DNA from 3 places in the Pantoea sp. X-Soil-OKNW-713 genome. Region 2 is predicted to be linked to each of the others. Evidence: predicted binding sites of a transcription regulator. Region 2 holds the regulator's gene; each other region holds the start of a gene.
The links. The regulator Fur, encoded in region 2, represses iron uptake genes when iron is present. The targets are predictions, from matches to a motif close to ATAATAATGAGAACNACTATCAA.

Region 1: fes (enterochelin esterase) is a predicted target of Fur. The motif match lies at 3,176-3,198, and genes of this name have one in related genera.
Region 3: AC6I8R_RS21390 (TonB-dependent siderophore receptor) is a predicted target of Fur. The motif match lies at 3,281-3,303, and genes of this name have one in related genera.

What each region holds. Positions count from the first base shown of each region.
Region 1 is NZ_AP035995.1:594,265-602,007, reverse strand. It holds gene pmrB (two-component system sensor histidine kinase PmrB) at 1-749, shown strand, start outside; gene AC6I8R_RS02675 (TonB-dependent siderophore receptor) at 746-2,998, opposite strand; gene fes (enterochelin esterase) at 3,252-4,463, shown strand; gene AC6I8R_RS02665 (MbtH family protein) at 4,493-4,714, shown strand; gene AC6I8R_RS02660 (enterobactin synthase subunit F) at 4,707-7,743, shown strand, end outside.
Region 2 is NZ_AP035995.1:1,241,270-1,249,012, forward strand. It holds gene nagB (glucosamine-6-phosphate deaminase) at 1-640, opposite strand, end outside; gene nagE (N-acetylglucosamine-specific PTS transporter subunit IIBC) at 983-3,010, shown strand; gene glnS (glutamine--tRNA ligase) at 3,162-4,829, shown strand; gene AC6I8R_RS05705 (hypothetical protein) at 5,065-5,460, shown strand; gene fur (ferric iron uptake transcriptional regulator) at 5,518-5,964, opposite strand; gene fldA (flavodoxin FldA) at 6,321-6,851, opposite strand; gene ybfE (LexA regulated protein) at 6,980-7,255, opposite strand; gene ybfF (esterase) at 7,424-7,743, opposite strand, start outside.
Region 3 is NZ_AP035996.1:198,693-206,435, forward strand. It holds gene AC6I8R_RS21380 (GNAT family N-acetyltransferase) at 1-62, shown strand, start outside; gene AC6I8R_RS21385 (helix-turn-helix transcriptional regulator) at 261-989, shown strand; gene AC6I8R_RS21390 (TonB-dependent siderophore receptor) at 1,044-3,236, opposite strand; gene AC6I8R_RS21395 (ABC transporter substrate-binding protein) at 3,892-4,770, shown strand; gene AC6I8R_RS21400 (amino acid ABC transporter permease) at 4,767-5,690, shown strand; gene AC6I8R_RS21405 (amino acid ABC transporter ATP-binding protein) at 5,683-6,444, shown strand; gene AC6I8R_RS21410 (molybdopterin-dependent oxidoreductase) at 6,477-7,743, shown strand, end outside.

The sequences.
Region 1 (7,743 bases), 650 kb from region 2:
TGTCCCCCTTGCCGATCTACTCTGAGATGGAAGAGATCGTGGCGGTGACCACCTCCATTAATCAGCTGTTGTCACGCCTTGACCATACCATTCAGCAGGAGCGCTTATTCACCGCCGATGCCGCCCACGAGTTGCGTACACCGTTAGCGGGGTTACGTCTGCATCTGGAATTACTGCAACAACAGAATGTACCGCAGAGCGAAATGTTGGTGGCGCGTATTGACCAACTGATGCACACCGTCGAACAGTTGTTGATGCTGTCACGCGCCGGTCAGGCATTGGCCAGTGGTCATTATCAACAGCTGCACTGGCAGCAAGACATCATGCAACCGCTCCAGCCCGAGATGGCCGAACTTTATCAGCAACGCCAGCAGCAGCTGCACTGGCCGCAGGGTGCCGACGTAGCGCAGCAGGGCGAAGCGGTATTGCTGCGCCTGATGCTGCGCAATCTGCTGGAAAACGCCTCGCGCTACAGCCCGGAAGGGAGTGAAGTGAAGGTGGTGTTACGTCAGGAACAACAACAAGTGATTGTTGAAGTCTGGGATCAGGGACCAGGCATCGAAGCCAGCGCGGCAGAGGAGTTAACCAAAGCCTTTCGGCGGCGCGATCAACGTTACGGCGGCAGTGGGCTGGGCTTGAATATCGTGCTGCGCATCGTGCAGATGCATCGTGGTCGTCTGGAGTTACTGAACCGTAAAGATGGCAGCGGACTGATTGCCCGCTGCCATTTGCCTCAGTTGCTGAATTAGAACTGGGTGTTGAGGCTCATGTAGTAAGTACGGCCTGAATCGTTGTAGGTATTGGCACCCGCACCGTACAGGTAAGCGCCGGTTGTTGAGTTACCGGTAGTCTGGGCATTACCCTGACGCCAGTGGCGCTTATCAAACAGGTTGTCGATACCTACCGTCACGCTGACGTACTTGTTCACATCATAAGTACCGCTCATGCCGAGGATGGAGTAAGGGCTAACCTGATCGGTAGCGCTGCCGGTAACCGGATCGCCATGATAGTCATACTTCTTCGGCACCTGCTTACCATACCAGGTAAAGGTGGTTTGCAGTGACAGATCTTCCATTGCCTGCCAACTCAGTGTCGAGTTCAGGGTATATTGCGGAATAATCGACAAACGGTCGCCCGTAGTTTTGTTCTTACTCTGCAACATGTAGGTGAAGTTGTTATTCCAGGTCACCGTATCGGAGAAAGGAATGTTAACCGTTCCCTCCAGCCCTTCAACCACCGCTTTTGGCACGTTCTCCCATTTGTAGATGTTAGTGGTGCCGTTGGAAGCGGTACCGGTTGACACCATACCCGCTTCAATTTTGTTGCGATAATCGTTACGGAACCAGGTCAAACCGGCCTGATAACCTTCGTGTTTCCACTCCAGGCCAATCTCTTTGTTGATGCTGTTTTCCGCTTTCAGGTCTTTGTTACCTTGCAGATAACAGGCGCTGGAGGCGTCAGCACAACCCTGACCGTTGCTGTACAACAGATAGTTCGGGTTGGTCTGATACAGGCTTGGTGCCTTATAAGCACGGCCAATCCCCATCTTCAACGTGAAATCATCACCCAGACCTTGCGACAGGTTCAGTGATGGGCTCCAGTTGTTGCCAACAATCGAATGATGGTCGAAGCGCAGGCTTGGGGTCAGCATGGTGCTGTCCGTGACTTCCATATTGTCTTCAGCAAACAACGAGAAGATTTCAGCCTGTGAGTAAGGACTACGCCCGGTATTGGAGATACCCGGCACGCTACCGTAGTTGGCCGCCTGCGTGGTTGAAGACGGATCCTTCATACGCTGCTGGTTCCATTCAGTGCCCAGGGTCGCCGTCTGGTTGATCAACCATTCAAACGGGATGCTGATTTCACTGTGCAGCATGATGTCATCCAACTGAATGGTGTTAAAACCACTGTTGGAGAAGATCCCCTCGGTGCCGCCTGCCAGGCCTTCATTAATGCGGGTATTACGGGTTTTCTCGTAGCGTCCCCAGGTATTGGTGCTGACGCCATTATCCCAGGCACCGGTCCACTTCAGCGAGACGTTCTGACGATACAGGCGGTTAGTTTCGTCACCGTACAGGCTTTTCACCAGCGTGCTGGTGTTGGTGTTCTGGGTATCACCGGCATACAGGTTGCCCTGACGGCTATAACCCGCCTGAAGTTCCAGGGTCTGCATCGGCGCAAACGCCCAGCTTAATAAGGCATTGATATCTTTATTGACTGAACCTTCGCGTCCCGCCGGATAGCTGCCCGCGTAAGTCCCGGTACGATCTGCCGCATGGCCTTCGTTGATATCGTAAGCATCAGCCTGAGTTTTGGCTAAACCGCCATATAAACGGAAGTTGAAATCATCGCCCAGCGGGCCTTGCAGACTGAAGTTGGTGCGTTTGGTTGCGCCTTCATCTTTATGCTGCGGTACGTTGAAATAGGTATTCCAGGAACCGTGCCACTGCTGATCGGTGTATTTTTTGGTGATGATGTTCACCACACCGCCCGCCGCACCGTTACCGTAGCGCACCGCTGCCGGTCCACGGATCACGTCGATATGGTCGATCAACTCGGGTGGCACCCAGTTGGTATCGCCACGGGTGTCACGCTCGCCACGCCAGCCGAGTCGCACCGAGTTACGGCTGGTGATCGGCATACCATCAACCATAATCAGGGTGTTTTCTGGCCCCATGCCACGAATATCGATCTGGCGATTGTTGCCACGCTGGCCGCTGGTGGAGTTACCGGTCAGGTTAACACCCGGCATGGTTCGAATGATTTCAGAGACGTCACGGGCTGGCGGATGCTTTTTGATTTCATCAGCGGTGATGGTGGAAACACCGGGAGCCTGTAGCGTCTGTTGCTCGGCGGTCACCATCATGGTGCCACCATCGTGTGAACTGGCGTCTGTGCTGGTAGTCGTATTACTGGAGGTATCTGCTGCCCAGGCGCTGCTGGAAAGTAGGCCCAATTCAATCAGAATGGCTAATGATAAACGCGAATATTTTGTCATTTTTTCGTTCCTGGATTGCCAGCAAAGGTGGCTGGCGAGCCGGTGAGAAGGTCACAGTCCTTATCAAAACCCCGTTCCAAGCCTGGCAGTGCTATCCGTTGCGCATCCTTTCCTTAATGGGAAAGTTGACAGGCGGAACGAGCGTGCTCATTTATGAGCGGAAACACCCTATTGCAAATGCAAATAATTATCAATAGTATTATTTATAACCTTTGTGAAAGAATCCTTGAGTAAATGGCGACTGGCAGCACCTATGACCTGGCTAAATGATCTGACCGGCAGTGAAGCCTGGTGGCAGGAGCAACAACGTAAAGGTATCCCGCGTGTGGAAGGCGAAGTGAACGGCGAGTGCCAGGTCACTTTCCTCTGGCGCGATCCGCAGGGCAACGAGACGCAGTCACCTATCCAGCGGGTGTGGATTAACATCACCGGTGTGACCGATCACCACCAGCGCCGCGCCCCACAATCCCTGATGCGAGTAGCCAATACCGATGTCTGGTACTGGCAAACCACCCTGCCAGCCAACTGGCGTGGCAGCTACTGCCTGATGCCGGATGAGCAGGCGACGGATTTTTCCGGCGATGTCGATATGTACACGCTGCGCAACTGGTGGCGCGACAAATTCCCGACCGCCCAGGCGGATCCGCTCAATGCCCTGCGAGGCTGGTCTGGTGGACGCGGCATGGGGGTATCCCCATTGCATCTGCCGCTGGCACCCAATCAGCAGCTATGGCGTGCGATAGATGAAGGCCACGCCCCTGCAATCCCTTTGCAAGAATATCGCTGGGACAGCCACTTACTCGGCAACAGTCGCCGGGTGTGGATCTATTGCACCGGCGAGGCCCAACCCGCGTCACGGCCACTGGCAATTTTGCTCGACGGTCAGTTCTGGGCCAACAGCATGCCGATTGCCGGACCGCTGCAACAACTTACCGATGAAGGCGCACTGCCTGCTGCCGTCTATCTGTTTATCGACATCATTGATCGTGAGCACCGCAGCCGTGAGTTGCCGTGTAACCCGCAATTCTGGCAAGCCTTGCAGGAAGAATTACTTCCCCAGGTCGCGCAGTGGGCACCGTACCAACCGCAGGCCGCCAGTACCGTGGTCGCCGGGCAGAGCTTCGGCGGTCTGGCATCGGTGTTTGCGGCGCTGCACTGGCCGCAGCAGTTTGGCAACGCCATCAGTTTATCGGGCTCCTTCTGGTGGCCGGAGCGTGGTAATCCGCATGGCTGGCTATTGCAGCAACTGGATCAAGGTCTGGCACCGCGCCAGCCGCTGCGTTTCTGGCTGGAAGCGGGTAAACGTGAAGGACTGATTTTGCAGGCAAATCAGCAACTACAACAGAAGTTGCAGGCCTCCGGATATCAGGTGCACTACCAGCCAGTAGAAGGGGGACATGACGCGCTGTGCTGGCGTGGTGGCCTGCTCGATGGTTTACAGGCGCTGTGGCGCACCCCGACATAAATTCATCTCGCCCGGACTCAGGAGCCGACATGGAACATCGCAATCCCTTCGACGATCCGCAGCAGGATTGTCTGGTGCTGCGCAATCCGCAGCAACAATACAGTTTATGGCCCGCGTTCAGCGCCCTCCCCGCTGGCTGGCTCGCCGTGTATGGCCCGCAGCCACAGCCTGATTGCCTCAACTGGCTGGAACAGAACTGGGGGAATATCCGCCCAGTGACGCAGGACACCAACCGGAGCGACAATGTCTGAATCCCTGATGAATCGACGCCATACCGAACAACAAACCCTGCCGCTGGTGGCAGCACAGCCCGGCATCTGGATTGCCGATCAGCTGTCGCCCCATCACAACGCCTATGCGGTCGCGCACTTTATTGAATTGCAGGGCGATATTGACAGTGAGTTGCTGAGCAAAGCGATCATCAATGGGATGCAGGAGGCCGATACGCTGAATATGGCGTTTGGCGAGGTAGACGGCGAAGCGCTGCAATGGCCGCAGGTCCAGCATTTCACCGCACCGCAAGTGGTTGACCTGCGCTCCGACGAGAATCCCGCAGACAAAGCCCGCGCGCTGATGCGTGACGATATGAATGGCGATCTGCGCGTGCTGAGCGGTGCTCCCTTATATCATCATTGCCTGTATCGCCTCGGCGAGCAGCATTGGTTCTGGTATCAGCGTTATCACCACCTGGTGGTGGATGGCTTCAGTTTTACCGCCCTGACGCGGCGCATCGCCAACCTGTACAGCGCCTGGGCGCGCCAGCAGGAGCCAGAACCCACGCCGTTTATCCCCTTTAGCGAAGTGGTGGAGGAGTATCAGCGTTATCAGCAATCCTCCTCCTTTGAACGTGATCGCCAGTTCTGGCGTGAAAAAGGGGCGTCCCTGCCCGCCCCTGCCTCACTGGCGGCGCAACCGCTGGCCGGACAAAGCGCCAGCACCCAACTGCTGCGCCATAGCCTGACGATGGATCACGCCACCTTCCAGACGCTGGTCAGCCAACATCCGCAGCACAGCGCCGCCGATCTCGCCTTCGCGCTGGTTGGCTTATGGTTGGCGCGCCTCAGCGGGCAAAACGATTTTTCCGCAGGTTTCATCTTTATGCGGCGTATCGGTTCGGCCGCGCTATGCGCCACCGGGCCGGTGATTAACGTGTTACCGATGGCGATCCATTACGATCCGTCACAACCACTGGCTGCACTGGCAACGCAACTGGCGGGTGAAGTGAAGAAAATGCGCCGCCACCAGCGCTATGACGCTGAACAGGTGCAACGCGATCTGGGACGCCTTGGCGATGGCGATCCGATCTACGGTCCGGTGATCAACCTGAAGATGTTTGATTATCAACTGGATTTCGCCGGTGTGGAGGGCATCACCCATCAACTGGCTTCTGGTCCGGTACGCGATCTGGAAATCGCCATCTATATCAGTGAACAGGGTGAGCTGACGCTGGAGTTGCTGGCGAATGCGGAACGCTACAATCTGGCGACGCTGCAACGCCACGCCAGCCGTTTTACGCTGCTGCTGACCCAGTTGGCTGCGGAACCGCAGCGCCCGTGCGGCGAGTTGGATCTGTTGACCGCAGCAGAACATCACTGGCTGGCGGATATTAACCATACCCCTCACCCGGTGCCTGCCGAGACTCTGGCATCGCTGTTGGCTCAGCAGGTAACCCGCACCCCGGATGCGCCAGCGCTGGCCGATGCACAGCATCAACTCAGCTACTGTCAGATGCAGCAGCAGGTATTTGCGCTGGCACAACAGCTAAGCGCCGCCGGTGTCGCACGGGGCGATATTGTTGCCGTCGCGCTGCCGCGTTCGGTGCAATTGTCGCTGGCACTCCAGGCGATCGTTACGCTCGGTGCGGCTTATCTGCCGCTTGATACCGGCTACCCTGATGATCGCCTGCAACTGATGCTGGAAGATGCCACACCACAAACGTTAATCACCTCAGCGTCACTCGCACCACGTTTTGCCGCCATCTCCGACGTCAGCCAGTTACATTTCGATGCGCTGTTTAATCACACGGATGCGCCAGCCCCGCTCAGCGCGCCGCAACCGCAGGACGGTGCCTACATCATCTATACCTCGGGTTCTACCGGGCGTCCCAAAGGGGTGCTGGTCGGTCATGAGGCGATCGTTAACCGTCTGCTATGGATGCAAAATCACTATCCGTTGCAGGCTGACGATGTGGTGTTGCAGAAAACCCCGAGCAGCTTTGACGTTTCGGTGTGGGAATTCTTCTGGCCGCTGCTGGTCGGTGCCCAACTGGTGATGGCCCCACCGGAAGCCCATCGCGACCCGGAAGCCCTGCAACAGTTGTTCGCGCAACATCAGGTCACCACTACCCACTTTGTGCCTTCGATGCTGGCGGCGTTTGTCGCCGCATTGCAGGACGATGCCGCGATTAACAGTTGTGCCGGCCTGCGCCGCGTGTTCTGTAGCGGCGAAGCTCTGCCAACCGATTTATCCCGCGAGTGGGAGCAGTTGACTCAGGTGCCGCTGCACAATTTATACGGTCCGACGGAAGCGGCGGTGGATGTGAGCTGGTATCCGGCGTTCGGTGAGTCACTGGCGGCGGTTGAAGGTGCCAGCGTGCCGATTGGCTACCCGGTCTGGAACACCGGCCTGCGTATCCTTGATGCGCGACTGCAACCGGTGCCGCCGGGTGTGGCGGGCGATCTCTATCTGACCGGCATTCAACTGGCACACGGTTATCTGGGGCGTCCCGATCTCACCGCCAGCCGCTTTGTCGCCGATCCGGCCGGCAAGGGTGAACGCATGTATCGCACTGGCGACGTGGCGCGTTGGCTCGACAACGGCGCGGTAGAATATCTTGGCCGCAGCGACGACCAGTTAAAAATTCGTGGTCAGCGCATCGAACTCAACGAAATCGATCATGTGTTGTGCGCTCAGCCTGGCATTGAGCAAGCGGTGACGCACGCCGTGGTGCTGGGGGGGACCACGGCACAAGGCGATGCCCGCCAACTGGTGGGTTATGTCATTGCCGATCATGCTGTAGACGGTGAGGCTCTGCGTAACGCGCTGGCCCAGCAACTGCCCGCCCATATGGTGCCAGTGGCGATTGTCCAACTGGAGGCTTTCCCGCTCAGCAGCAACGGCAAACTGGATCGCAAAGCCCTGCCGCTGCCGCAGTCGAGCAGCGCCAGCGCCGGGCGTGAACCGCATCCCGGCCTGGAAAGCCAACTGGCTGCGGCGTTTTGTCAGTTGCTGGCACGCGACAGCATCAGCGCCCAGGATGATTTCTTTGCCCTGGGTGGTC
Region 2 (7,743 bases):
CCTGCAACGCCTGAGCTTTGACATGACCGGTAACCAGAATCATCACCTCTTCGGCATCCAGCAACGTACCTACACCCACGGTCAGGGCATATTTTGGCACCTGATCCACATCACCGTTAAAGAAACGGGAATTGGCGAGGCGAGTCTCGTGTGTCAACGTTTTGATACGGGTACGGGATGCAAGCGAGGAGGCTGGTTCGTTAAAGGCGATGTGACCATCATTGCCCACGCCACCCATAAACAGATGGATTGTGCCCAGAGCGCGGATCTTCTCTTCGTACTGACGACATTCTGCGTCAATATCTTCCGCATTGCCATTCAGAAGATTGATGTTTTCTGGTTGGATATCAACGTGATCGAAAAAATTACGATACATAAAGCTGTGGTAACTTTCCGGATGCTCTTTTGGCAGGCCAACGTATTCATCCATGTTAAACGTGACCACATGTTTGAAACTAACCTGGCCCGCTTTATGCATCTCAATCAGGTGCTTGTACGCTTCCAGTGGTGTGCCACCGGTGGGCAGACCTAGCACGAAGGGACGATCTGGGCCAGGATTAAACGCATTAATGCGGTTAACAATATGGCGCGCGGCCCATTTACCCACCTGGGTAGGTGTGGCTAAAGGGATCAGTCTCATGTCTTCACCTCAGTTAAAGATTGAAAAGTGGGGTCGCCGTTTTCTCTACAGACCGTTCTTAAGCGTAATCCGTTTAAGCTCAACCATACGGGGAAAAGTGCGCCCTGATATTTTTCATCATAAAATAAGTTTGGGGTGATGGCTAGCAGTTAGGGGGTGTAAACGTCATTTTTGGTGATAAAAGTCACAGTTGTTGTGGTTTTAATTTGCGAGGCGAATTAATTTATCTCTACACTTCGCCTCGTGGTGAAAAGTGTCATCTAAGCTACCGGGTGCCGGGATAATAAAATCAACCCGCGCTACGGCAATACGCCAGTCTCAAAGGGGGAGAATAAGGTGAGTATTTTAGGATATCTGCAAAAGGTCGGCCGAGCGCTTATGGTGCCGGTGGCGACCCTGCCGGCAGCGGCAATTTTAATGGGGGTGGGGTACTGGATCGATCCTGACAGCTGGGGGGCGGGTAACGCTCTGGCTGCGTTGCTGATCAAATCCGGTGCCGCGATCATCGAGCATATGTCGGTGCTGTTTGCCATCGGTGTTGCCTATGGCATGTCAAAAGATAAAGACGGCGCTGCGGCGCTGACTGGCTTCGTTGGTTTCCTCGTGGTCACTACCCTGTGTTCACCGGCCGCCGTGTCGATGATTCAGAAAATCCCGTTGGATCAAGTGCCTGCCGCTTTTGGCAAAATCGAGAACCAGTTTGTCGGTATCCTGGTGGGGATTATCTCGGCGGAAGTCTATAACCGCTTCAGCCACGTTGAGCTGCCAAAAGCGCTGTCATTCTTCAGTGGCCGCCGTCTGGTTCCCATCCTGGTCTCCTTCCTGATGATCCTCGTCGCGTTCATTCTGATGTATATCTGGCCGGTGGTGTTTAATGGTCTGGTCAGCTTTGGCGAGAGCATTCAGAAACTGGGTTCTGTTGGCGCAGGTATCTATGCCTTCTTCAACCGTCTGCTGATTCCGGTTGGCCTGCATCACGCGCTGAACTCCGTGTTCTGGTTTGATGTGGCTGGCATCAACGATATTCCGAAATTCCTCGGTGGTGCACAGTCCATCGCTAATGGCAGCGGCATTCCGGGGATCACCGGTCGCTATCAGGCGGGCTTCTTCCCGATCATGATGTTCGGTCTGCCGGGTGCGGCGCTGGCGATTTACCACTGCGCGCGTCCGGAAAACCGTGCCAAAGTGGGCGGTATCATGTTGGCTGCTGCCTTTGCTGCCTTCTTTACCGGCATCACCGAACCACTGGAATTCTCCTTTATGTTCGTGGCACCGGTGCTGTATGTCATCCATGCGCTGCTGACCGGGCTTTCGGTATTTATTGCGGCGAGCATGCACTGGATTGCGGGCTTTGGTTTCAGCGCCGGTCTGGTGGATATGGCACTGTCAACGCGTAACCCGCTGGCGGTCCATTGGTGGATGCTGATCCCACAAGGTCTGGTGTTCTTCGCCATCTACTATGTGGTGTTCCGGTTCACTATCCAGAAATTCAACCTCATGACACCGGGCCGTGAACTGGCTGCTGATGATGAAACTGACGGCTATGACGTCAATGTTGATCACAGCGGCAGTGGCGAAAGCCAGACCGAATCGCTGGCGCGTCGTTACATTGGTGCCGTGGGTGGTTCAGAAAACCTGACCAACATCGATGCCTGTATCACCCGTCTGCGTCTGAACGTGAAAGATGCCGCACAGGTGAACGACAGCGTGGCGAAACGTTTGGGTGCATCCGGTATTATCCGTCTCAACAAACAAAGCGTGCAGATTATCGTCGGTACCCAGGCGGAAAGCATCGCTAGCGCAATGAAAACTGTGCTGACTAAAGGCCCGGTCGCCGCTGCGGCTGCCGCACCCTCTGCTCCACAGGCCGCTGCACCACAGCCGCAGGCCGTGCTGAACAGCGACAAAGGCGTGATCGCCACGCTGGTGGCTCCGGTGAGCGGTGAAGTGGTTGCCCTGGACGCGGTGCCGGACGAAGCCTTCGCCAGCAAGGCGGTGGGTGATGGTCTGGCAATTAAGCCTACCGGTAAAACCGTGGTGGCACCGATTGCCGGTACCATCGTGAAAATCTTCAATACCAACCATGCTTTCTGTCTGGAGAGCGAGAACGGTGTTGAGATCGTGGTGCATATGGGTCTGGATACCGTCGCGCTGGAAGGCAAAGGCTTCTCGCGTCTGGTGGAAGAGGGCGCAACGGTGGTGGCGGGCCAGCCAGTGCTGGAAATGGATCTGGATTTCCTCAACGCCCATGCCCGTTCGATGATCAGCCCGGTGGTGGTCAGCAACAGCGATGATTTCGCTGGCCTCAATCTGCTGGCAAGTGGGTCAGTGGTCGCCGGTGAAACCCGTTTGTACGAGGTTAAAGGCTAAACCCTTGTGATAAACCCCAAAGGCAGGAAGCGATTCCTGCCTTTTTTGTTTTAAAACGACCAACAAACGGTTGTTTCCCTTCTGCGCTTTGTGGATCATACTCCGTTACTTTCCAGGACAAATCACCCGTATTGTATTTGAGGATTTTGAGATGAGTGAGGCTGAAGCCCGCCCAACGAACTTTATTCGTCAGATTATCGACGAAGATTTGGCGAGCGGTAAGCACAACAGCGTGCATACCCGTTTCCCGCCTGAGCCCAATGGTTACCTGCATATTGGCCATGCGAAATCGATCTGTCTGAATTTTGGTATCGCACAAGATTACCAGGGACAGTGCAATCTGCGCTTCGACGACACCAACCCGGTGAAAGAAGATATGGAGTTCGTCGAGTCCATCAAGCGCGACGTGCAATGGCTGGGCTTTGAATGGAGCGGAGACGTTTGTTACTCCTCGAACTATTTCGACCAGCTGTACAACTATGCGGTCGAACTGATCAACAAAGGCCTGGCCTATGTGGATGAGCTTTCGCCGGAAGAGATTCGCGAATACCGTGGCACCCTGACTGCCCCAGGTAAAAACAGCCCGTTCCGCGATCGCACGCCGGAAGAGAACCTGGCGCTGTTTGAAAAAATGCGCGCCGGTGGCTTCGAAGAGGGCAAGGCTTGCCTGCGTGCCAAAATCGATATGGCATCAAACTTTATCGTGATGCGCGATCCGGTGCTGTATCGCATTAAATTTGCTGAGCATCACCAGACTGGTAACAAATGGTGCATCTACCCGATGTACGATTTTACCCACTGCATCTCCGACGCGCTGGAAGGCATTACCCATTCGCTGTGTACGCTGGAGTTCCAGGATAACCGTCGCCTGTACGATTGGGTGCTGGACAACATCAGCATTCCGGTTCACCCGCGTCAGTATGAATTCTCACGTCTGAATCTGGAATACGCGGTGATGTCGAAGCGTAAACTGACTCAGCTGGTGAGTGAAAAGGTGGTAGAAGGCTGGGATGACCCGCGTATGCTGACCGTGTCCGGTTTGCGCCGTCGTGGTTACAGCGCAGCCTCGATTCGTGAATTCTGCCTGCGTATTGGTGTGACGAAACAGGACAACATCGTTGAGATGGCCTCGCTGGAGTCATGTATCCGTGACGATCTCAACGAGAATGCGCCGCGTGCTATGGCGGTGCTGGATCCGCTGAAAGTGGTGATTGAGAACCTGCCTGCGGGTCATGAAGAGATCATCACCATGCCGAACCATCCGAACAAGCCGGAAATGGGCACGCGTGAGGTTCCGTTCAGCCGTGAGGTGTGGATCGATCGCGCTGATTTCCGTGAGGAAGCCAACAAGCAGTACAAACGTCTGGTGCTGGGTAAAGAGGTCCGTCTGCGTAATGCTTATGTGATCCGTGCCGAGCGCGTAGCGAAAGATGATGAAGGCAATATCACCTGCATCTATTGTACCTGTGACGTCGATACCCTGAGCAAAGATCCGGCTGATGGCCGTAAAGTGAAAGGCGTGATCCACTGGGTTTCGGCGATCCATGCGCTGCCTGCGGAATTCCGTCTGTATGACCGTCTGTTCAGTGTACCGAACCCAGGTGCGGCAGAGGATTTCCTCACCACCATCAACCCGAACTCGCTGGAAATCAAACAAGGTTTTGTTGAGCCGGGTCTGCGTGATGCAGTAGCGCTTGCTCCGTATCAGTTTGAACGTGAAGGTTATTTTTGCGCGGATAGCGTTTATTCACAGCCTTCTAAGCTGGTATTCAACCGTACTGTCGGTTTGCGTGATACCTGGGCGAAAATCGGCGATTAATCCTTTTTGTCGTTTTCCCCATATCCTGATAAAAGGGCGAGAAATCGCCCTTTTTTATTGGCTGTAATTTGAGTTTAGCCATCTTTTATTCTGTGGCTTGCGAAACGTGCTTGTTACCGGGATTTGCAACTAATCTGACTTTAACATAATTAATCAATTTACGAGTGTTAAAAACTTTTTTTCAGGTAGGCTATCCGCTCTCAGACGTTGCTCCGCGGGTTATAAAGGAAAAAAAATGACAAGTCTCGCTCAGGAAGCCAAACACAGCGTAGTGGTATTACATCAACTTATCGAACGTATTTTTAATCAGTCGGATAGCACCGACGACAGCATTGAATTGTTCCTTGCGCACTTTCACCCGGATTTCAAAATGGTGACCCCGCAGGGCAAGCAACTGGATTTCAATGCGACGGAAGTGCTGTTCCGTCAGCTGCGTGGTCAGCGTGAAGGGATGCGTATCGCCACCAGCGAACATGCCATCATTTCGCAACAAAGCAAGGAAGTGACGATTCAGTATCGTGAATTGCAAATGATGAACGGCACCAACCAGAGCCGCATCTCACTGGCGGTACTGGATTGCAGTACTTCAATTCCGCGCTGGCGTTATTTACAGGAAACGCTGGTGCAGTGATGCAGCCATAAAAAAACCGGTGCCAGGCACCGGTTTTTTTATACTGCATAGCACATTTTATTGCTTGTCGTGGAGCGTATCGTCTTCGCGGCAGTCTCCCAACGCACAGTGGCCGTACAAGTACAGACTGTGGTTAGTCAGCTTAATACCGTGACGTGTGGCGATTTCGCGCTGACGCGTTTCAATGGATTCATCGCTGAATTCGATCACTTTGCCACAATCCAGGCAGATCAGGTGGTCATGGTGATGCTGTTGCGTCAGTTCAAAGACGGATTTACCACCCTCGAAGTTATGGCGGGTCACGATTCCCGCGTCATCAAACTGGTTAAGAACGCGATAAACCGTTGCCAGACCAATCTCTTCGCCCATGTCGATCAGGCGTTTGTACAAATCTTCCGCGCTGACGTGATGGCATTCGGGTTCCTGAAGCACTTCCAGAATTTTCAGTCTGGGGAGCGTGACTTTCAGGCCAGCCTTCTTCAATGCGGAGTTGTTGTCAGTCATGCGGATATTGTCCTGTTACTTAGCTAGTCACTTGCGGCGCAGGGCCTTGAATGTCGATCACGCGCATTCTCATTTGCGTCTCATTATAGAACTCAAGCAGTGAAATGAAAACCAAGGCAATGTCCTGAAAATCACCAGTGGCTGTAAGGAGAAATGTCACTAACGCCGGCGGGGATCGTGCAGGTCTTTGTTTCCATTTCACTCAGCCTCATTCTGATGCCAGAGGAATAAGCGGATGACCGTTACGGGTATTCTACAGATTTGCGGGAAAAAGTTAAAAAACAGTAGCTATTATTTTTATAGGAAATTCCTTTAACTCAATGTGAGCCAGCGCCCACATTGAGGAGGGCAGGGGATCAGGCTTCAATGATCTCTTTCAGTTGCAGCTCATCGAAAATCTGTTTCACCCATTTATCAACACGTTCGTTGGTCAGTTCAGGCTGACGATCTTCATCGATCGCCAGACCGAGGAAGTGTTTGTCATCTGCCAGACCTTTCGAGGCTTCGAAATGGTAGCCTTCGGTCGGCCAGTGTCCCACAATCACCGCGCCGTTTGGCTCGATGATATCGCGGATGGTGCCCATCGCATCACAGAAGTATTCAGCGTAATCTTCCTGGTCACCGCAGCCAAACAGCGCGACTAATTTGCCATTGAAATCAATTTCTTCCAGAGTCGGGAAAAAATCATCCCAGTCACATTGCGCTTCGCCGTAGTACCAGGTCGGAATGCCCAGCAGCAGGATATCGAATGCTTCGAGATCTTCTTTGGTGCTCTTGGCAATGTCATGCACTTCGGCCACATCTTTACCCAGTTGTTTCTGGATCATTTTTGCAATGTTTTCAGTATTGCCGGTATCGCTGCCGAAGAAAATGCCTACGATTGCCATGAGTTAAGTAACCTCTTAAATCCTGATATATGGGTTGAATGCACAGTTAAGCGAATGATAGCAGACCGGGCAAAGTGGCGGAACTTGTAAAGCCGAGACTTTGTGTTCCTGCGTGCGGTCTGCGTGTGTTACGACAGTTTGAGTTGCGCCAGCAGCATTTGTTCAATCAATTCGCTACGGCTGATGTTCTGCTGCTCTGCCAGAGTATTAAGCGCGTCAACCGCTTCACTGCTCATTTTTAGCTCCACGCGACGTAAACCACGCACTTTGTCGCGTTTTAGCTGGTTGCGCTTGTTAATGCGCAACTGTTCGTCACGCGTTAGCGGACTGGTTTTGGGGCGACCGGGACGTCGCTCATCAGCGAAGAGATCGAGCGTGGTGCGGTCAGTTTGTTCTTTTGCCATTTTTTGTAAAACTGAGTGGGCGCGAACGGCGGAAAGGCGCTGCGCAATTTATACATTATCGGCCCAGCCACGGTGAAAAAATCATCCGCGGCAAATTTTTAGCGCGACATCATACTCCAGCACTCCTTGCGACGCCAACCTTAAACGTTTTGCGGCAAGCTTTTGCTTTTACAGTACAAAAAAGCGGCGAACTGCGCGCAAAACCGCCTCAGGTTTTTCAGCATGGACCCAGTGACCGGCACCACTGATGACATGCGCATGCGCCTGTGGAAACTGGTGCAGCAACGCATCACGATGCTGATTGTCCAGATAAGGCGATTCGCTCCCGCGAATAAACAGCGCCGGATGTGGCCATGCAGGAACCTCATTCCAGCCGGAAATGGTGGCGTAATTATCCCACAGCACCGGCACATTGAAGCGCCATTCGCCATCCTGGAACGATTTCAGAATGAACTGAATGACCCCTTCTTCAGTCAACAGGGTGCGCA
Region 3 (7,743 bases), on a different replicon from region 2:
GCTCATCATGCCTGAATATTGAAGGTTTTCCTGAACTCCACCCCGTTTGGCGTGAGCCTTAACGATGATGATTCAATGCCATGCTTGCATTGATGTAACTACACACTTTTGGTAGGAAATTGGGCCAGTCGGCTTCAGGCTGGTTCCAACCTTCATGCTCGGTTATGTCAATTAATTGTGTTGTAGTAGGCGTTAAGTTACTATCCCTCCATGAGTCAGAGAAAACTATTGTAAGATAATAAATGTAGAGGGACAAGGAAATGAGTAATGGTTTCTTCTCTAATGCGGAAAAGAATGAATATATTAAGAAAAGCTTGGAGAAGCGTCTGTCACAATATGGAGATATAGATTACGCATTTATAGTAATGGCTAAGAGGAAGATTGATGACATCGTTGTTATCAGCAATTTAGCAGATTATTTTTCTGAAATTTATGTAAAGAACCAGTATCAAAGTATCGATCCTGTTATGATTAATGCATTGAATCGCGTCTCACCTCTTGTTTGGGACGAAAATTTGATGATTAATTCGCAGTGGACAATAAAAAAGATATTTAATTCAGTCAAGCCATATGATGTTGTAAGTGGTCAGACATTCGTTCTCCATGATCCTCACAATAATCTTGCCTTATTATCACTATATATTAATAAGTTTATCATGCCTGAAGTCGATGAGAATGTTAGAAAAAATAAAAATGATATTCAGGGTCTTTTAATCGACATGCACGAGTTGCTTTTCCATCTTTATCGTGAAGAAAACGTAATTCATGAGCGTATAGAAAATACACTCTCAGCCCGCGAAAACGAAATTCTCTACTGGAGCAGTACCGGGAAAACCTACCCTGAAATCGCACGTATGCTGGATATTACGGTAAGTACGGTCAAGTTTCACATGGGTAAAGTTGTGAAAAAACTCGGTGTGAATAACGCTAAACATGCCATCAGTCTCGCCATTGAACTCAACATCATTTCGCACCCGTCTGGCAAATAACTATCCACTTCAGAACAACCACCCTGTCAATATCCAACAGGGTGGTGGCATTCATCAAAACGACATCGTCACCCCAGCATAATAAGCCCGACCTGGCTCGTTATAGGTGGATGCGCCATCATTCTCACGATAAACCCGCTTATCAAACAGGTTGTTAATACCCGCGTTGGCACGCAGATTTTTGGTGATAGCGTAATTTACGTTCAGACCAAAGATAGAGTAGGGGCTGATTTCACGATTAGAAATGGCACCGGACTCGTTACGAATCTCAGCGTACTGGCGCGGTTTCTGACGACCGTACTGTGTCCAGTTGATATTGGCGTCCAGTTTGTCCGTGACCTGCCAGTCCAATTGCGAGTTGATGGTGAATTCCGGGATCACCGACAATGGGTTACCGGTCTTCTTACTTTCCGAACGGAACATATAGGTAGCGTTGGTACGCCACTCCAGCGTATCGTCGATCACCGGAATCGTCAGGTTGCCTTCCAGACCTTCAACAATAGCTTTGCCACCGTTTTCCCAGCGCAACACATTGTATCCGTTTGAGGTGTAGCCCACTGCCTCGTCACCCGCGACGATTTTATTTTTATAATCATTGCGGAACCAGGTAATACCGGCGGTGTAACCGTCATTGTGGAACTCGATCCCGACTTCTTTATTGACGCTGATTTCAGGATCGAGATTTTCATTACCTAACAAATAGCAACTTCCGGTAGAGATCCCCACCGGGCAGCCGTTGCCACGGGTAGAGAGTAAATAACCCTCCGTCGATTGATACAGATTCGGTGCTTTAAAGGCGCGAGCGATACCCGCTTTTAGGGTGAAATAATTACCCAGCCCCTGAGAAATATTTAGGCTCGGGCTCCAGTTAGCACCAAATTTATTGTGATAATCGAAACGCAGGCCGGGAATCACCTCAGTACTGTCGGTGGCGGCGATGTTATCTTCAAAATAAAGCGAACTAATGGTGGCGCTATTTTTACTGCTGCGTGAGGCTGGGTCACCCGAAACGCCATCAATAATCACACCTGATACATCGGTCGCGGTCATGGAAGCGGGGTCATTCAATTCATCACGATTCCATTCGGCACCCAATGTCATGGTTTGATCAACCAGCAATTCAACCGGGAAGTTAATCTCACCCCCCGCGCGATAACTTTCGAGACGGCTGGTTGCGTAGTCATTGCTGTTGATCATCCCTTCAACGCGACCGGTCGAACCTTCCTGCAAGCGAGTGTTGTTGGTCTTCTCATAATTAAAATTGAGCTTAGACGTACCCCAATCCCAGATGCCGTTGTAAGTTACACCATAACTCTGACGATACATGCGGTTGGTTTCATCACCATAAAGTGACTCGACCAAACCATTCGGACTGATATTGCCGTTGCTGTATTGCGTATCACCCGCATAAATATTGCCCTGGCGGCTGTAGCCATAGCTGAAATCAACAATTTGTAGCGGGGTGATTTTCCAGGAAAACACCGTGTTGATGTCTTTATTACGCACACCTTCTCGGCCTGCCGCATAGGAACCGTTTTCCGCGGTATTGATGTTGTAAGCGTCGGCGTCCGTTTTATTGATGTTGCCATACAAACGCATGATCAGCGCATCTCCGGCTAACGGTCCGCTCAGGCTGAAGTTGGCGCGCTTAGTCGCACCTTCTTTATCATCTTCCGGCTGATTGGTGAACAATGACAATGAGCCGTGCCAGTCGTTAGTCGGGCGTTTGGTAATGATATTCACCACGCCACCCGCCGCTCCTGAACCGTAGCGTGATGCTGCCGGACCACGGATGACTTCAATGCGCTCAACCATTTCGGCGGGCACCCAGTTGGTATCACCGCGTGTATCTCGCTCGCCGCGCCAGCTATACCGTACTGAGTTACGCGAAGTGACAGGGACACCATCAATCATAATTAAGGTGTTCTCTGGTCCCATGCCACGAATATCGATCTGACGGTTATTGCCCCGACTGCCACTGGCGCTGTTACCGGTGAGATTCACGCCGGGCATCTTACGAATAATGTCGGACAAATCGTTAACCGGCGGACTTTTCCGAATGTCTTCCGCCGTGATGGTTGAAACACCCGGCTGTTGCTTCAATTCCTCTTCCGCCGTGACGATCATTGATTCATCGTCAGCCAGTTTATCGGTTGGCTCCTCGTTGGCAGCATAAGCTGACGTACTCAGCAGGCTGGCCAAAAACAGCGCGATAGGTCGCTTTTGGCTACATCTGGTTACATTCACTTAAGATTTCTCCCTGATATGTTAACGTTTGTAAGCAAATGCGCATGATAATGAGAATAATTATCATTGTATATATTGAGTAAGGAATCTCCCTGGTTTCTCCTTAATTGGTTAACATTCGTTCGATTCGCATCAGGGGAGGGGTATTTAATTACAACATACTGAAGGATGGAAAAATTCCCGGCGTTGCTGATAAATATCGCGCTGTTCTGAGTCAATTGTGCTGCGGAGAAATTTTATCAGGCACTCACGGTTATTAGGTGATGGACGTTTGCCCTCGCGCGTTTTGCAATCGCTTAGAAAACATGGTTATGTCTAAGAATAAAAAGAGAGGTGAATGCTGCATTTGTAGCCCATTGATTCTCTGCCAAAATCCCTTTAATTCCGCTGCTGACCACAACTTCGTGTCTCCTCCGACTCACTGAAAAAGTCTATTGCCAGATTTCGGCAATAGATATCTGTTTTTCGCATTTGTGATCCCTGCATATATTCACAGAAAATGACCCCGGGACATTACGAGGATGAATAAACCCGTAAGGCACAAAATAAATGTGGCTTATGAGGTGAACAATACATCGCTACCTCCAATGCCTTTTCCCGCTGGGGAAACATTTTAAATATCAGGAGAAAGGTTCCAGTGAAATTCGCAAAAGGAATGACCCTTTTCGCACTTGCTCTGAGTGCGCACACCACGTTTGCCGCTGAACAATCTGTTCCCACCGACAGCTCAGTCCATGTTAAAGCCGATCCGGCGCTGAAAAGCCTGTTACCTGCGGATATCGTGAAACGTGGCTACATTGTTGCCGGAACCAACCCCAACACGCCACCGACCACCTTCTATAAAGAAGACAACAAAACTCTGGCCGGTCGTGAAATCGACATTATGAATGCGGTAGGTGAGCGCCTCGGTATCCCGGTGCACTGGCAAGATACCGGTGGCTTCGACAACATCATTCCTGGCCTGAAAACCGGTCGTTATGATGTCGCGCTCTCCAACATCAACGCGACTAAAGCGCGTACTAAGCAGGTAGATTTCGTCAGCTACTACAATGCCAGCCTGCTTGGCATCATCTCGCAGAAAGACGCCAATATCGCCCCTTTCAAATCCTTTGATGCCGTGTGCGGCAAAGAAGTGGGTGCGGGTTCTGGCACCACTCAGGTAACCCGTCTGGAAGAAGCCAGCAAAGCTTGTGAAGCCGCGGGCAAACCGCCAATCAAAGTTTCGGTCTTCCCGGACCGTCCGGCTGGTGTTCAGGCGGTGGTGAGTGGACGCGTGCCGATGTTCCTCGGTCCGTACGAAGGTCTGCTGTGGCAGGTTAAAGTCATCAAACCTTTGACCATGAGTGGTGAGATCAGCGTAACCGACTACCCGGTTTCCGTTGCCTTCCCGAAAGAGTCTGAACTGGAACCGGCTGTCCAGGCGGCCCTGAACTCATTAATCAAAGATGGTAGCTACAAGAAAATCCTCGACAACTGGGGGATTGGATTTGGTGCTGTGACCGAAGCTAAACGCAATGACGAGATCTTTAAATGAGTGATTTTCAGGACCACACCGACGATCTGAAGATCGTCGGCAAACGCTACTACGGACGCTGGCTGAGTGCGCTGGTGGTACTGTTGTGCGTCGTGGCGATGGCGCACTCCATGATCAACAACCCGCGTTTTGAATGGGGGGTGATTGCGGAGAACTTCACCGGCCCCTCCATTTTGCAGGGCGTCTTGATGACGCTGCAACTCACGGTGATATCCGTGGTGCTGGGTTTTGCCTTCGGTACAGTACTGGCGTTGATGCGTTTGTCATCCAATCCGGTACTGGTCGCGGTGAGCTGGGCCTATACCTGGTTCTTCCGCGGTGTGCCCATGTTGGTGCAGCTGTTTCTCTGGTACAACATTGCGGCGCTCTATCCCAAAATTTCGCTGTGGATTCCGGGACTGGGTGAGATCTGGAGCGCGCAGTCCAACTCGCTGGTAAGCCCGTTCAGTGCGGCTGTGATCGCGCTGGTGATGCATCAATCCGCTTATGCGGCAGAAATTGTACGCGCGGGCATCCAGAGCGTAGGTAATGGTCAGCTGGAAGCGGCCCGTGCGTTGGGTTATCGTCCGGCGCAGATCTTCCGCCATACCGTTCTGCCGCAGGCGATGCGCGCCATTATGCCGCCAGCGGGTAACGAAATTATTGGTCAGTTAAAAACCACGGCGGTGGTTTCAGTCATTTCGCTTCAGGACGTGCTGTTTTCCGCGCAGATTATTTATCAGCGCACCTATGAAGTGATCCCGCTGCTGCTGGTCGCAACTTTATGGTATCTGCTGATGACCTCGGTCCTGTCGATTGGACAATATTATGTCGAGCGCTATTTTGGTCGCGGCGTGACACGTCGTGAGAAGCGCAGCCTGTGGCAGTCGCTGCCACGTTTTTCTGCCACCAAGACCGAAAGGAGCGTGAGCAATGGCTGAGGCAATCGCGCTGCGTAAGGTGACCAAACGTTTCTCCGGTGTCACCATCCTGGATGAAGTTAACCTCGATATTCCGGCGGGGTCGGTGACGGTGATCCTGGGTCCCTCCGGCTCCGGGAAATCGACGCTGCTGCGTTGTATCAACCATCTGGAAAAGCTGGATGGCGGTACCATCCGTATCGGCGGCGAAATGGTGGGATACAAGCAGAAAGGTCAGGCACTGCACGAGCTGAGCAGTAGCGCGATTGCGCGTCAGCGTGCGGAAATTGGCATGGTATTTCAGCAGTTTAACCTGTTTCCACATCGTACCGTGTTGCAGAACATCATCGATGCCCCGATGCGCATCAAAAAGCAGAGTCGCCAGCAGGCGACCAGCGAAGCGCTGGCGTTGCTGAAACAGGTGGGCTTGTCGGGCCGTGAAGATGAATGGCCGCAGAATCTTTCTGGTGGTCAGCAGCAACGCGTGGCGATTGCCCGTGCGTTAGCGATGGACCCTGGTGTGATGTTGTTTGATGAACCGACATCCGCACTCGACCCCGAACTGGTGGGTGAGGTGTTGCAGGTGATCAAACAGTTGGCGCATTCCGGCATCACTATGGTGATCGTCACGCACGAAATTGGCTTTGCCCGTGAAGTGGCCGACAACATTGTGTTTATGGAAGGTGGCAAAATTGTCGCCGCCGGTCCGACCCAGCAGGTACTCGACGACCCGGAAAACGGGCGCGTGAGAAACTTTATTGCAACGGTGCTTTAAGCACCGTTTTTCTTTTTTAGCCAGGAACAATGATGACGCAGAAACCAGTCATGCACAGCGCACACTGGGGAGCTTTCCATGCTCAACAGCAGGGCGATCAACTCACCATTGAGCCATTCCACCGCGATCCCGATCCCAGCCCGTTGTTACAAAATTTCCGTCACGCCCTCAGCCATCCGGCGCGCGTGGCGCGTCCGATGGTACGTCGTGGCTGGCTGGAAAATGGCCCCGGACCGGATCAACGCCGTGGTAACGATGAATATGTTGCCGTCAGTTGGGAAGAAGCCTATACCCTGGTGGCAAACGAATTAAAACGGGTTGGCGACAACTATGGCCCGGAAGGCATTTTTGGTGGTTCTTACGGATGGTCGAGCGCGGGGCGTTTCCACCATGCGCAAAGCCAGGTACATCGTTTTCTCAATACCACCCTGGGTGGCTACGTACGCTCGGTCAACAGCTACAGCTCCGGTTCGGCGTCCGTGCTGTTGCCACATATCGTGGGCGATATGAACGAGATTGCCCGCCGCGGCGTAAGCTGGGAAGAGATTGCCCAACACAGCGACGTGGTGCTGGCGTTTGGCGGTCTGGCGCTGAAAAATTCACAGGTTGCCAGTGGTGGCCTGAGCGAACACACCGAACGTGGCTTTATGCAGCAGGCGGCACAACGCGGCACGCGCTTTATCTCCGTCAGCCCATTAAAAAGTGATTTACCGGATGAAGCTCAGGGTGAGTGGCTGGCGCTACATCCTGGTACTGACGCGGCGTTTATCCTTGGCGTGCTTTCGGTACTGATTGCGGAAGGCTTGACCGATGAAGCCTTCCTCGCCCGCTACACCGTAGGCTGGCCGCAGATGGTGGCGTATATTCGCGGCGAAGAGGATGGCACGGTACGTGATACCCAGTGGGCGGCGGCGATTTGCGGTGTTGATGCGGCGTTTATCGCCCAATTTGCCCGTCAGTTACAGGGTAAACGTGTGTTGGTAACGGTGGCGCACGCCTTGCAACGTGCCGAACATGGCGAACAGCCGGTGTGGTTGGGTTTGGTGCTGGCGGCGGCATTGGGGCAACCCGGCTTGCCCGGCGGCGGTTACACCTACGCCCTCGGTGCACTTGGTCACTATGGTAAGCATCATAACCTGGTCAGCTTCCCGGCGTTGCCGCAGGGAAAAAATGGTATCGACCGCCTGATCCCGGTGGCGCGCATCGCCGATATGCTGCTCAACCCCGGCACGCAGTTTGATTACAATGGCCGTCGCCTGACCTATCCCCATATCCGCCTCGCTTACTGGGCGGGCGGCA